3 regions of the Shewanella sp. DNRA4 genome follow, and region 3 is predicted to be linked to each of the others. Evidence: predicted binding sites of a transcription regulator. Region 3 holds the regulator's gene; each other region holds the start of a gene.
What was found. Region 3 encodes sigma-54, which starts transcription at its own class of promoters, with help from an activator protein. Its sites were predicted from a motif close to GTTGGCACGNNNNTNGNNT; they were not measured.
Positions count from the first base shown of each region.

Region 1: the regulator sigma-54 is predicted to act here: its motif matches at 2,316-2,334, upstream of HG547_RS05045 (nitric-oxide reductase large subunit).
Region 2: the regulator sigma-54 is predicted to act here: its motif matches at 1,632-1,650, upstream of flgF (flagellar basal-body rod protein FlgF).

Region 1 is NZ_JABAIP010000003.1:318,022-322,312, forward strand. Features, by position in the region: gene HG547_RS05045 (nitric-oxide reductase large subunit) at 1-2,271, opposite strand, end outside; gene HG547_RS05050 (potassium/proton antiporter) at 2,892-4,291, shown strand, end outside.
Region 2 is NZ_JABAIP010000008.1:114,469-118,759, forward strand. Features, by position in the region: gene flgH (flagellar basal body L-ring protein FlgH) at 1-40, opposite strand, end outside; gene flgG (flagellar basal-body rod protein FlgG) at 53-841, opposite strand; gene flgF (flagellar basal-body rod protein FlgF) at 852-1,595, opposite strand; gene flgE (flagellar hook protein FlgE) at 1,767-3,128, opposite strand; gene flgD (flagellar hook assembly protein FlgD) at 3,198-3,977, opposite strand; gene flgC (flagellar basal body rod protein FlgC) at 4,002-4,291, opposite strand, start outside.
Region 3 is NZ_JABAIP010000003.1:79,869-84,159, reverse strand. Features, by position in the region: gene lptA (lipopolysaccharide transport periplasmic protein LptA) at 1-522, shown strand, start outside; gene lptB (LPS export ABC transporter ATP-binding protein) at 519-1,250, shown strand; gene HG547_RS04005 (RNA polymerase factor sigma-54) at 1,357-2,832, shown strand; gene hpf (ribosome hibernation promoting factor) at 2,861-3,148, shown strand; gene ptsN (PTS IIA-like nitrogen regulatory protein PtsN) at 3,151-3,594, shown strand; gene rapZ (RNase adapter RapZ) at 3,591-4,291, shown strand, end outside.

The sequences.
Region 1 (4,291 bases), 240 kb from region 3:
TAATTGCTCCCCTTGTAACTTTGCAGGTTTATTCAGGGCCTTTCTAATTAAGTCAAATAAGAAGGTGCCCATCAATAATCCGCCGATACTGAAGATGATATCCCCAAACATACGCATCCATACCAGTCTTTCAACCAGCGGACTATGAATGACCTCTGGTGAGCGCGCATACCAATAGCCATGGTCGATGACCGCAAAAAACTGCGTAATCCCTACAGGTAATAGTGACATAAACACCATAGCCGCTAGGCCAATATTGAGGCTCCAGAAGGCGCCTTTGAGCATTTTGTCATTCCACTGCATATTGCCAGTTAGACCGCGCAGACAGAAAAGCATTAGTCCCATGCCGAGCATGCCATAAACCCCCATAAAGGCAGCGTGACCGTGGGTGGCAGTGGTATTTAACCCTTGAATGTAATAGAGCGAGATTGGTGGATTGATTAAGAAGCCCAGCATACCGGCACCGACCAAGTTCCAAAACGCGGTAGCCACAAAGAACATAATCGCCCAGTGATAACGCTGCATCCATGGACTGGCTTTACGCAAGCGGTAGGTTTCCATTGCTTCAAAACCTATGATGGCTAAAGGCACCACTTCTAAGGCCGAGAAAATTGCGCCCCAGGCGATAACCGAGGTTGGTGTGCCAGTAAAATAGAGGTGGTGTAAAGTGCCGATTAAACCACCGGTTAAGAAGATTACTGTTGTAAACAAGACCGCACCGTTGGCGCTACGGCCACGGATTAAGCCCAAACGTACCAGCATTAAGGCGATAACGGCAGTCGCAAAGGTTTCGAAGAAGCCCTCAACCCACAGATGTACTACCCACCAACGCCAGTATTCTGCAATCGCTAAGTTGGAGTGTTTGCCCATAAAGAGGCCGGCGCCATAGAACAAACCAATTGCGACGCAGGAGGCATAGAGTACCCAAATAACAGGGCGCATCTCGCCTTGAACTTTGAGGGCGGGTTTGATGGCGGCGGTGACTAGGGCGAGCCAAATCAATAATCCAACGAGGAGTAAGATTTGCCATACTCGACCCAGATCTATGTATTCATATCCTTGATGGCCAAAGAGAAAGTTCATATCGAGATCAAAATACTGCTGTACCCCAATCCATTCGCCCGCCATTGAACCGAGCACAACCACCACTAAGGCTACCCAGAGTACGTTAACGCCTATTCGTTGATATTTGGGTTCATGGCCCGATAATGCAGGAGCAATATACAGTCCTGTACCTAACCAAGCCGTGGCGATCCAAAATACGGCTAATTGGGTGTGCCAAGTACGCGTTACTGAATAGGGGAGTATTTCCGCAATAGGTAAACCATAAAACTCTTGGCCTTCTACCGCATAGTGAGCGGTAATACCTCCGAGTAAAATTTGCAGTAAAAAGAGACCTATCGCCGTAATGAAGTATTTGCCGACGGCTTTTTGTGAAGCGGTTGGTTTAGTGAAAAACAGCGGGTCTTGTTCCGACGGCTTAGGCAGACTTTCGTGCTTACCGCTGGCATGGTGCCATAGCAATCCACCAATACCCGCTATCAGGGTCACGATACTGAGTATCGACCAGACAATATTATCCGAGGTGGGAGTATTGCCTAATTGAGGATCGAACGGCCAGTTATTAGTGTATGTATAGGGTGCATCTGGGCGTTCAGTGATGGCAGCCCAAGCCCCCCAAAACAGGAACGCATTAAGTTGTTCACGGCGTGTAACATCGGGCACTGTGCCCTCTTTCATGGCGTATTGTTCGCGTAGTGAACTGAGTTTAGGGTCATCACCAAACAAGGATAAATAGTGTTGATTAACCGTGCGAATTGCTTCTACTCGTGTGGTCGATAGCCTAATAAGCTGAGTGCCATCGATCTGTTGTTCAACACTGTTATGGCGTAAATCATCCCTTAATGCTTGTTCAAGCCCCGCTTTTTCTTGGGAACCTAGTTGCTCGAAAGGCGTTTGATATTGTTGCTTGGCGCGCAGGTCGAGCCAAGCTTGGGCTTCTATGTGTAACCAGTCTGCGGTCCAATCGGGGGCGACATAGGAGCCATGTCCCCAAATCGAACCGAGTTGATGGCCGCCCATTGATCGCCATACTAATTGACCTTGTTCTATATCATTTTCACTAAAGATAACTTGGCCATTCACATCGACAAATGCACTGGGAATGGGTGGTTTTTCTCGATAAATTTCACTGCCTACGCTCAGTAGTACAGTAAATGAGGCAATCAACACTAATAATAGTGCGATAGCGGTGAGTTTTTGTTTGCTCATAAATCCCCTTAATCCAACGTCATTTTGATACCTGTAATTTGCTATTGCGCAATATGTGCCAAGTATTTTTGTTATTGAAAATAAAGGAAAAAAAATTAATTTAAATTCTTAGCAGTGTCTTTTTGATAGCAATAAAGTTTGTCACAATGACATTAATTGTCTTTATGACAGTCATTGGTGGGCCAATGTTGATAACACAATGAACTATTCAATTTAATGTGGTCTTTCAAGGTATTGCGGCGATAAATATAGTTAGGTGTGTGTTTTTATCGATATAGTGTCTTTTTAGATGGTTACCGATATTTTTTTGATTAAAAATGGAAAGTTTGTGTCGGATTTATTTTTTAAAGAACTTGATAAATATAAGCTTTATTTTATTTATGCTTATGGTTTGATGTTCTGGTTGTATTTGTCTTTTTATGTGTTTTTATCTGAAAATTAGCCTAAAGTTGCTGTTGATGATTATTTTAGTGTAGATGATTGAAATTTAATATTTAAAACTCCAATAATCTGCATTTTTTATGCTAGTATAGAAACACTGAAATTTTTAATTGAGTCATTTTTAATCTAGGTGTTTTTGCTATCGTTTAGCTGAGCCAGCAGCATTTAAGGAGGCATGTGTGGATGCAGATTCCATCAATAGTTTTTTTCTGATCGGTGCCTTACTTACTGCCGTGAGTGTTTTGCTTAGTCCCATGTCATCCCGTCTTGGGATTCCTATCTTATTAATTTTCCTCGCCGTAGGTATTCTTGCTGGTGAAGATGGTCCCGGCGGTATTCTCTTCGATGATTATTCAACCGCTTATCTTGTCAGTAACTTAGCCTTAGCCATTATTTTGCTCGATGGCGGTATGCGCACTCGGGTCGCGAGCTTCAGGGTCGCACTGTGGCCTGCGTTATCCTTGGCAACCTTTGGGGTGGCGATCACCACCAGTATCACAGGCATTATGGCTGCGTGGCTATTTGACTTACATTGGCTACAAGGTTTGCTTGTGGGAGCGATTGTCGGCTCTACCGATGCGGCGGCGGTATTCTCACTGTTAAAGGGACGCAGCCTTAATGAGCGGGTTGGAGCAACGCTGGAAATCGAATCGGGTAGTAACGACCCTATGGCGGTATTTTTAACTGTCACCTTGATTGCCATTCTCGGCAATGTCGATGCCGAGCTCTCTGCAAGCTTTATGCTGATTAGCTTTATTAAACAATTTGGGCTGGGAATTTTATTAGGCTTGGGTGGTGGCTGGCTGCTATGGAAATTGGTGAACTTAAGTCAACTCGCTGAAGGTCTATATTCGATTCTCGTGCTCAGTGGCGGCCTTATTATTTACGCTGCATCGAACAAGCTAGGTGGCAGTGGCATTCTGTCGATTTACTTAGTTGGCCTATTCCTCGGTAATAAGCCAACTCGTGGACGTCATGCGATATTAAACGTATTGGATGGAATGACTTGGGTGAGTCAAATCGGCATGTTTCTCGTCTTGGGACTACTCCTAACCCCCTCGGATCTATTAGATATTTGGCTGCCGGGCTTAGCACTGGCCTTTGGGATGATCCTGTTTGCCAGACCTTTAGCGGTATGGCTAAGTTTGCTGCCCTTTAAGAGTTTTAGCAGCCGTGACCGCTGGTTTATCTCTTGGGTCGGGCTTCGTGGTGCCGTGCCGATTATTTTAGCGGTATTCCCAATGATGGCTGGGCTTCCTGGGGCACAATTGTATTTTAACTTGGCCTTTTTTGTGGTGTTAGTCTCTCTGCTAGTCCAAGGGGCGTCACTCACTACGGCTGCACGCTTAGCAAAGGTAGAATTGCCCCCAAAGCCTTTGCCCGTTTCGCGTTCGGGGGTTGAAATTTACCCGAGCAGCGAATGGGAAGTGTTTGTCTATCGTTTGAGTGAAAGTAAGTGGTGTATTGGTGAACCGCTAAAACGCTTAGCAATGCCCGATGGTACTCGTATTGCGGCAGTATTTCGCAATAATAGGTTATTGCATCCTTCGGGAAGTACGTGCTTAGAGGCGGGTGATAT
Region 2 (4,291 bases), on a different contig from region 3:
CCAGCAAGAGCGTACTAGCCAATAGTAGATATCTAGCCATGATCATGTGCCTCTATAGATTCTGATTCACATAAGCCAGCATCTGATCGACCGCCGAAATCACTTTGGAGTTCATCTCGTAGATCCGCTGACTTTCAATGAGGTTAACTAGCTCTTCGGTCACGTTCACGTTAGAGGTTTCTAACGCACCTTGACGAATCGCTCCCATACCATCAAGTGATGCAGTGCCTTGAATAGGCGTACCACTCGCACCAGTTTCGGTGTATAGGTTTTGTCCCATAGGATCTAAACCTGACGGGTTAATAAAGTCGGTCATACTTAGCTGCCCAACGACCTGGTTTTCCGCCGCACCTGGTGTTTTTACCGAAACTTCCCCTTCAGCAGAGACCGTAATACTGGTTGCATCCTCAGGAATAGTGATCGCAGGTTGCAACACATAACCCGAACCCGGCGTGACAATTTGCCCTGTATCATCTAAGGTAAATTGACCATTACGGGTATAAGCCGTAGTCCCATCGGGGAGCTGCACTTCGAAAAATCCAGGACCTTCAATCATCAAATCGAGCGAGTTATCCGTGGTCAGCATATTGCCTTGGGTAAACATTTTTTGGGTGGCTACCACCTTGGTACCCGCACCAATGTTCAAACCGTTTGGCAACTTAGTGTTAGAGGCGCTGATCCCACCCGCTTGGTTAACAGTTTGATAAAGTAAGTCTTCAAATACCGCGCGGCTTTTTTTATAGCCCACAGTACTGGCGTTAGCGACGTTGTTTGAAATCACCGCAATATCGGTTTGCTGTGCGTCTAAGCCAGTTTTACTAATCCATAACGCTGGATGCATAATTTATCTCCTAACTAATCCGCATTAATGAGGATGAAGCGCGGTCATTTTCTTCCGCGGTTTTCATCATCTTCACTTGCAATTCAAATTGTCGCTGTAGGTCGATTAAGGACACCATCTCATCCACGGGGTTGACGTTACTGCCTTCTACAGCACCACTTTCCACAAATACACTGGGATCGGCAGGCGCCGGATCACCGGATACCAAACGGAACAACCCATCCTCGCCGCGCATCATTTGTGCATTGCCAGGGTTTACTAACTTTAATCTTCCTACCTCTTCGACGACTTCTGTCGTCGCACCTTGAGGGCGAACAGAGATAATCCCATCCTGTGAAATAGTGACCTTTTCAATTGGCAGCGGTAACACAATCGGCCCGGCATCACCCATCACGGGATTACCACGGTCGTTATGCAATAAACCTGTTGAGTCAAAACTGAGACTGCCAGAACGGGTATAAGCTTCACTACCATCCTGTGCTTGCACGGCAAACCAACCGTCACCTTTAATGGCAACGTCAAGATCGCGTCCAGTAGATTTAATCGGGCCCGAACGAAAATTGGCGGAGGGGGTTTCAACCATGGCAAAGACCCTTGTCGGCAATCCTTCACCAAAGGCTTGCATCGATCTGGCTTGCGCCATATCCGACTTAAATCCATCGGTATTTGCGTTGGCTAAGTTGTTGGCACGCAACGCCAACTCATTCATATTTTGCTTAGCGCCGCTCATGGAGATATAAAGGAATTTGTCCACAGACTGCTCCGTCAAAGTTTCAACCTGACAATAGCAAAGCAAGCATCATGCCAATAAAATAAGCAGCTAGTTAACTGATAAATTAGGAGATTTTAATAAACGAATGAATGCACAACAGAAAGAGGCTAAGTGTTGCCGCAAGCGGCAACACTTAGCAGAGGCAAGATTAACTTAACGAATTTGCAGAACAGTTTGTTGCAGAGTGTTATTCACTTCCAGCGTACGTGAGTTGGCTTGGAAGTTACGTTGTGCCGAAATCAAATCCACCAGCTCAGTCGTCAAGTCAATGTTAGATTGCTCTAACGCTGAAGAACTGAGACTACCAAACGTACCACTGTTAGGCTCACCAGCCAACGCAGGACCTGACGATAAACTGGCTTTCCACGAGGTATTACCCACTTGTGTCAACCCTTGTTCGTTTGCAAAGCGAACTAAAGCAACGCGGGCTAATGGCACTGTTGAACCATTGGAGTAACTGGCAGTGATCAAACCATCTTCACCAATTTCGACATTGGTTAAACGTCCTACTGTGGTACCGTCCTGTGACAATTCAGTGGCGGCAAAGGGAGCTGAATATTGGGTTGGTGCATTAAATTTAATCGTCACGGCTTGAGTGCCATCAGCACCAGGGCCTAACACACCAGCGCCGCCAACCCCTAGCGCTTCGGTGGCGACGACTGCCGGATCACTCCCAGTATACACACCGACGGAATTAAACTTCAGAACCGATCCCTTCCAGCCGCCAGCCGTTTGAGCTGTACCAGAGGCATCGGGAGTGCCATCACCATTGGTGTCAGTCTGATATGTACCAGCAGGGCCAGAAATATCAACTTGTTTACCATCAATGGCATAGTATGCAACCCAGTTGTTTTCACCATTATATGAGCCATTATTTGGCTTGACGAAATAGGTCGTCATGATATGTGGCTCACCCAGAGAGTCATAAATCGTCATGGATGTCACACTGTTATAGGTTTTGGAGTCTAACGGATCAAAAGCAGCAGGGTCGAGTGAACCTTCTTTTGCATTTAAATTCATCTGCAAAGTCACGTTTTCAGTTTGAACAGGGCTACCCGCAGTATCAGGAATTTGTACTGGCTTAGCTGTCGTTAAACTGACAGAGGTAGAGTTACCATCTTTGTCTACTGGAAAGGTCTGCAAAAAATTCCCAGCAGAGTCAACCATATAATTATTTTTGTCGACTTTGAAAGCACCTGCCCGAGTAAACTGATGATCCAAGGTACCTATCTCGGACGCAGTTACAAAAAAGCCACCGCCTTTAATCGCTAAATCTAACGAGTTATTCGTCAGTTGCAAACTACCTTGGTGGAATTGCTGCGCCACTTGGCTCGTAGCCACACCGCCACCCACAGCGGTTTTTGAGTTTGAGAAAATTGAATTAGCGTAAACATCCGCAAATTCAGCACGCGACTCTTTAAAGCCAATGGTGTTAGCATTCGCGATATTGTTCGCAGTAGTGTTCAAATCTTTCTGCGCAGCAGAAATGCCACTCAATGCAATGTTAAACGACATAATTCACCTCTACATTTGCTCAATTCAATGATGGACAAGTGTGATGTCCATTTACAATCTTGATAACGATTAAACTTCACTAATCGCAAGTACATCCGACAGTTTAAAGGCCATTCCACCCTTGAGATTCAAAATGGCGCCAGTCGCTGCTGTACCTAAAGAAACACTGGTCACATGCGCATAGGTCGATACAGCTAACGCTTGTGATTTATCATTCACCAAACCCGATGCTTTAATCGAGTAATTACCTGCAGCAACGGGTTCTCCTTTATCATTCAAACCATCCCACTTGACATCAGTGTTACCACCCTTACTACCATCAACAGTAAATGTTCTAACGACCTGCCCTTTATCATCTTCGATTCGAACATTAATGACGGGAATTTTCTCTGAAGTACTGATCACACCATTTAAGCCTGGGCTTTCTGCAGAGATATAACCCGTATCAGTCGGTAACAGCACTTTTCGCCCAACTAATCCCGATGCTTGCAAAGCTTGGCTTGATGTCATCACACTGTTTAAATTAACAATTTGATCATTTAACTTAGAAATGCCATCGACAGTAGAAAAAGATGCCATCTGTGCAATCATCTGGTCGTTATCAACGGGCTTGAAGGGATCCTGCATCGATAACTGCTGGCTGAGTAATGAGAAAAAATCCTCTTGAGTGAGCTGCTGACTCTTAGCCTCTGGAACAGCAGAACTATTCGGCAAACGTAATCCATCCAAAAATGGGTTACCTGTCGAGCTAGTCGAGGTTTTCGTGGTATTGGTTGATACCGTATTCGATTGAGTGTTTGTTTGAGTCAGCTGCGATGAGGTTTGACTCAGTTGGTTAATGAGGCTCACAACGTACCTCCTAAATAACGCATATTATTTACCCATCCCAAGTGTTTGTTGCAGCATAGATTTTGCCGCCTCAGCCACTTGAACATTCATCTGATATGAGCGAGAAGCTGAAATCATGTCAGCCATTTCTTCCATGACATTCACATTTGGTTTGTAAATAAAGCCATCAGCATCCGCCATCGGATGATCCGGCGAATACTCTTTTAATAGGGGCTTATCACTCTCGACGATGCCTTTCACCGTGACACCTTGAGAAGCTTGTTGCTGACTTTGCGCCTTGGCCATTTCGGCTTCGAAAATAGGATGACGAGAAC
Region 3 (4,291 bases):
CTAATGCTAATGATAAGCATGAATGCCTTCGCCAAGATCGGTGACTTACAGCAAGAAGTGAAAATTAAAGCCGTCAGTCAAACCGCAGACATTAAAAACAATCAGATCATTTTCTTCGGTCCCGTTGAAGTTGTTCAAGGCTCAATTAAAATCCATGCGGATCAACTCCGTGCATTTTCTGTCGAAGGCGAAAATAGTAAAGTCTTACTGGCTACTGGAAATCCGGCAACCTACAGCCAAATCCTTGATGATGGCCGCCCTGCATCTGCTAGCGCCAAAGAGATTCGCTATGAAATGGCCACTCGGACGTTGACCCTAACTGGTACAGCGACCCTAGACCAAGCGGGTAGTCAAGTTACAGGCAATTTAATTCGTTACGATATTATTCAGCAAAAACTGATCGCCGAAAGTAGCGGCAATGGTGATGATCGCGTAATTACCATTATTCAACCTGATAACTATCAGGAAGAACTCAAAAATACACCAACAGATAAACCTGTGAAAAAACAGGATTCTAAATGACCCAAATCACCTTAAAAGCACAGAATCTCGCCAAGAGTTATAAGAGTCGTCAGGTTGTCAAAGATGTCAGCCTGACGGTCAAAACGGGTCAAGTCGTCGGCCTACTCGGCCCTAACGGCGCGGGCAAAACCACCACCTTTTACATGGTCGTGGGCTTAGTTAAAAGCGATAAAGGCCATATCTTTATCGACGATGATGATTTAACCGCCGATCCTATGCATCTGCGTGCCCGCAAAGGTATTGGTTACCTACCACAGGAAGCGAGTATCTTTCGTAAATTAACCGTACACGACAACATCATGGCGGTACTGCAAACCCGTAAAGAGCTCAATAGTGACCAGCGCGAAGAAGCACTAGAGCAACTGCTAGAAGAGTTCCATATCACCCATATTCGTGACAGCCAAGGCATGTCCTTATCGGGCGGTGAACGTCGCCGCGTCGAAATTGCCCGCGCCTTAGCGGCCAACCCCAAGTTTATTCTGCTTGATGAGCCCTTTGCGGGCGTTGATCCGATCTCCGTTATCGATATCAAAAAAATTATCGAGCAGCTTAAGAGCCGAGGCCTTGGTGTACTGATCACTGACCACAATGTGCGCGAGACCTTAGACGTCTGTGAACATGCTTACATTGTGAGTCACGGTAATCTTATTGCCGAGGGCACACCCGCAGAGATCTTAGACAATCAGCAAGTTAGGGCGGTGTACTTAGGTGAACAATTCAGGCTATAGTTACTAAAACAAAGCTAATAAGCCTTGAATTTGAGAGCGCTAGGCTCCATCCATATGATATCAAGCGACCTAAACTCACAATAATAACCTAGGGATCAGCGGTAACATGAAAGCGTCACTCCAGCTCAAACTGGGTCAACAGTTAACCATGACGCCACAACTTCAGCAGGCCATTCGCCTGCTGCAACTGTCGTCATTGGAACTGCAACAAGAAATCCAGCAAGCCTTAGACTCTAATCCTCTTCTCGAGCTGGAAGAGGAGCAATTTGACGCGCCTAGCGAACGTAAGCAAGATATCGCCGATACCGACTTTAGCGAAACGACTGCCCAGCCACAGGAACAAGATAATTCAACCGTGGACATTGCCGAGTCGCTGACCAAAGAATCTCTGCCCGAAGAGTTACCCATGGATACCACTTGGGATGAAGTCTTTACCGCATCGCCAAACTCAGGTTCTGGCGCTAGCCGTGAAGATGACATGCCCTTCCAAGGGGAAACTAGCGAGGGGTTGTACGAACATTTAGAATGGCAAAAAAACCTCACGCCCTTCTCTGAAACCGATTTAGCCATTGCCACCGCGATTATTGATGCCATCGACGATCAAGGTTATCTCACTCAAAGCACTGAAGATATCCTCGAAGCCATGGGCAATCCCGAGATTGAACTCGACGAAGTTGAAGCCGTGCTCAAGCGTATTCAACACTTCGACCCCGTTGGTGTGGCGGCAAGGGATTTAAGCGAATGTCTGCTTATTCAACTCTCCCACTTCTCGCCGGATACTCCACACCTCGAAAACGCCCGCATGTTGATCAAAGATCATTTAGATCTGATCGCCGCTCGCGACTTTAGGCTGTTAATGCGTAAGACCAAACTGAAAGAGGACGAGTTAAGGGACAGTATTGCGCTGATCCAAACCTTAAATCCTCGCCCCGGTTTACTCATCACCCCTGTCGATGAAGAATATGTGATCCCCGATGTATCGGTGTCGAAGAAAAACGGCCGTTGGGTGGTCGAATTAAACCCTGACTGCATGCCAAAAATCAACGTAAATCAGCAATATGCAGCCATGGCGCGCAGTACCAAAAGCCAAGCCGATAGCCAATTTATCCGCGGGCATCTGCAAGAAGCCAAGTGGTTTATTAAAAGCCTTGAAAGCCGTAACGAAACACTGCTCAAGGTGGCAAACTGTATAGTGCAATATCAACAGGGTTTCTTCGAATACGGTGAAGAAGCCATGAAACCTATGGTCCTAAACGATATCGCCGAGGCGGTAGAGATGCATGAGTCCACCATTTCACGGGTGACCACACAAAAATACATGCATACCCCAAAAGGACTTTTTGAACTAAAATATTTCTTCTCAAGCCACGTCGGGACGGATGATGGCGGTGAGTGCTCATCCACAGCAATCAGAGCTTTCATTAAGAAACTGGTTGCAGCGGAAAACCAGAAAAAACCATTAAGCGACAGCAAGATGGCTCAACTTCTGGCAGAACAGGGAATTAACGTTGCGCGCAGAACCATTGCGAAGTACCGAGAAGCGATGCTTATTCCCCCTTCCAATCAGCGTAAAAGTTTATAGCCTATTGTGAGTATCGGAGGACGTTTCTATGCAAATAAACCTAAGTGGACACCATATCGAGATTACTGAATCGTTACGGGCATATGTTGAGGAAAAGTTTTCAAAACTTGAACGTCATTTCGAACAGATCAATAATGTGCACGTTGTGCTCAATGTTGAGAAAATGCAACAAATTGCCGAAGCGAGAATCAACCTCACCGGTGGTGAAGTCTTCGCGACTTCAGAGCATGCAGATATGTATGCTGCCATAGACGTCCTGATTGATAAACTTGATCGTCAGGTTATTAAACACAAAGAGAAGTTAACAAAACACTAGCAATGGAACTTCGTACCATACTGCGGCCGGAGTGCACAACCTGCGCCACTCCGGGCAGTAAGAAAAAGGTACTGGAACTCATCAGCGACTTAGCCGCTGCCCAGTACCCCACCCTCTCATCTCAAGAGATCTTCGAAAGCCTCGTGGCGCGCGAAAAGATGGGTAGCACAGGTATAGGTAACGGTATCGCCATTCCACATGGTCGATTAACCGATATAACACAACCCATAGCGATATTGATAAAATGTGAGGAGCCGATAGCCTTTGATGCTATCGATAAACAACCCGTCGATATTTTATTTGCACTACTCGTGCCTGCCGACCAATGTCAGCAGCACCTAAGTACCTTGTCATGCATGGCTGAAAAGCTCAGTGACAAGCAAATATTAAAACAATTGCGCAAGACGCATGATGAAACGGAACTCTATCAGGTAATCATTGGATGAAACTGGTCATAGTGTCAGGGCGTTCAGGCTCAGGCAAATCGGTCGCACTTAGAGTGCTTGAAGATCTCGGCTACTATTGTGTCGATAATTTGCCTTTGCCGTTGATTGGCAGTTTGCTTGAACAGCTCAAAGGCAGTAACGATCTCGTTGCTATCAGTGTTGACGTGCGTAATTTACCAGAGCAAGACAAAGTGCTGGTTAAACAGCTTGCCAGCCTGCCTACGGGCACTGAACTCACCAGCTTCTTCTTAAACTCCAGCGATAAAGTGTTGCTCAAACGCTACAGTGAAACGCGGCGCTTACATCCCTTATCGAAGAGCCGAGTGTCACTGCAAGAAGCCATCAAGCTTGAAGGCAAATTGCTCGAGCCGCTGTCACAGCAGATGGATCACTATATAGATACCTCGAATCTGAATATCTATGAACTCAGCGACCAAGTGCGGCAAATACTCCTTGGCAGTGTCGATAAGGAACTGGTGATCAACTTCGAGTCCTTCGGTTTTAAGCATGGTATGCCGACCGAAGCTGACTTTATGTTTGATGTGCGCTTTTTGCCAAATCCCCATTGGGAACCGGAGCTTAGACCTCTCACCGGTTTAGATGAACCCGTAGCGGAGTTTTTAAATCGCCAGCCACTGGTGAATAAGTTCATCTGGCAAATCGAGAATTTGCTCGAAACCTGGTTGCCCCATTTAGA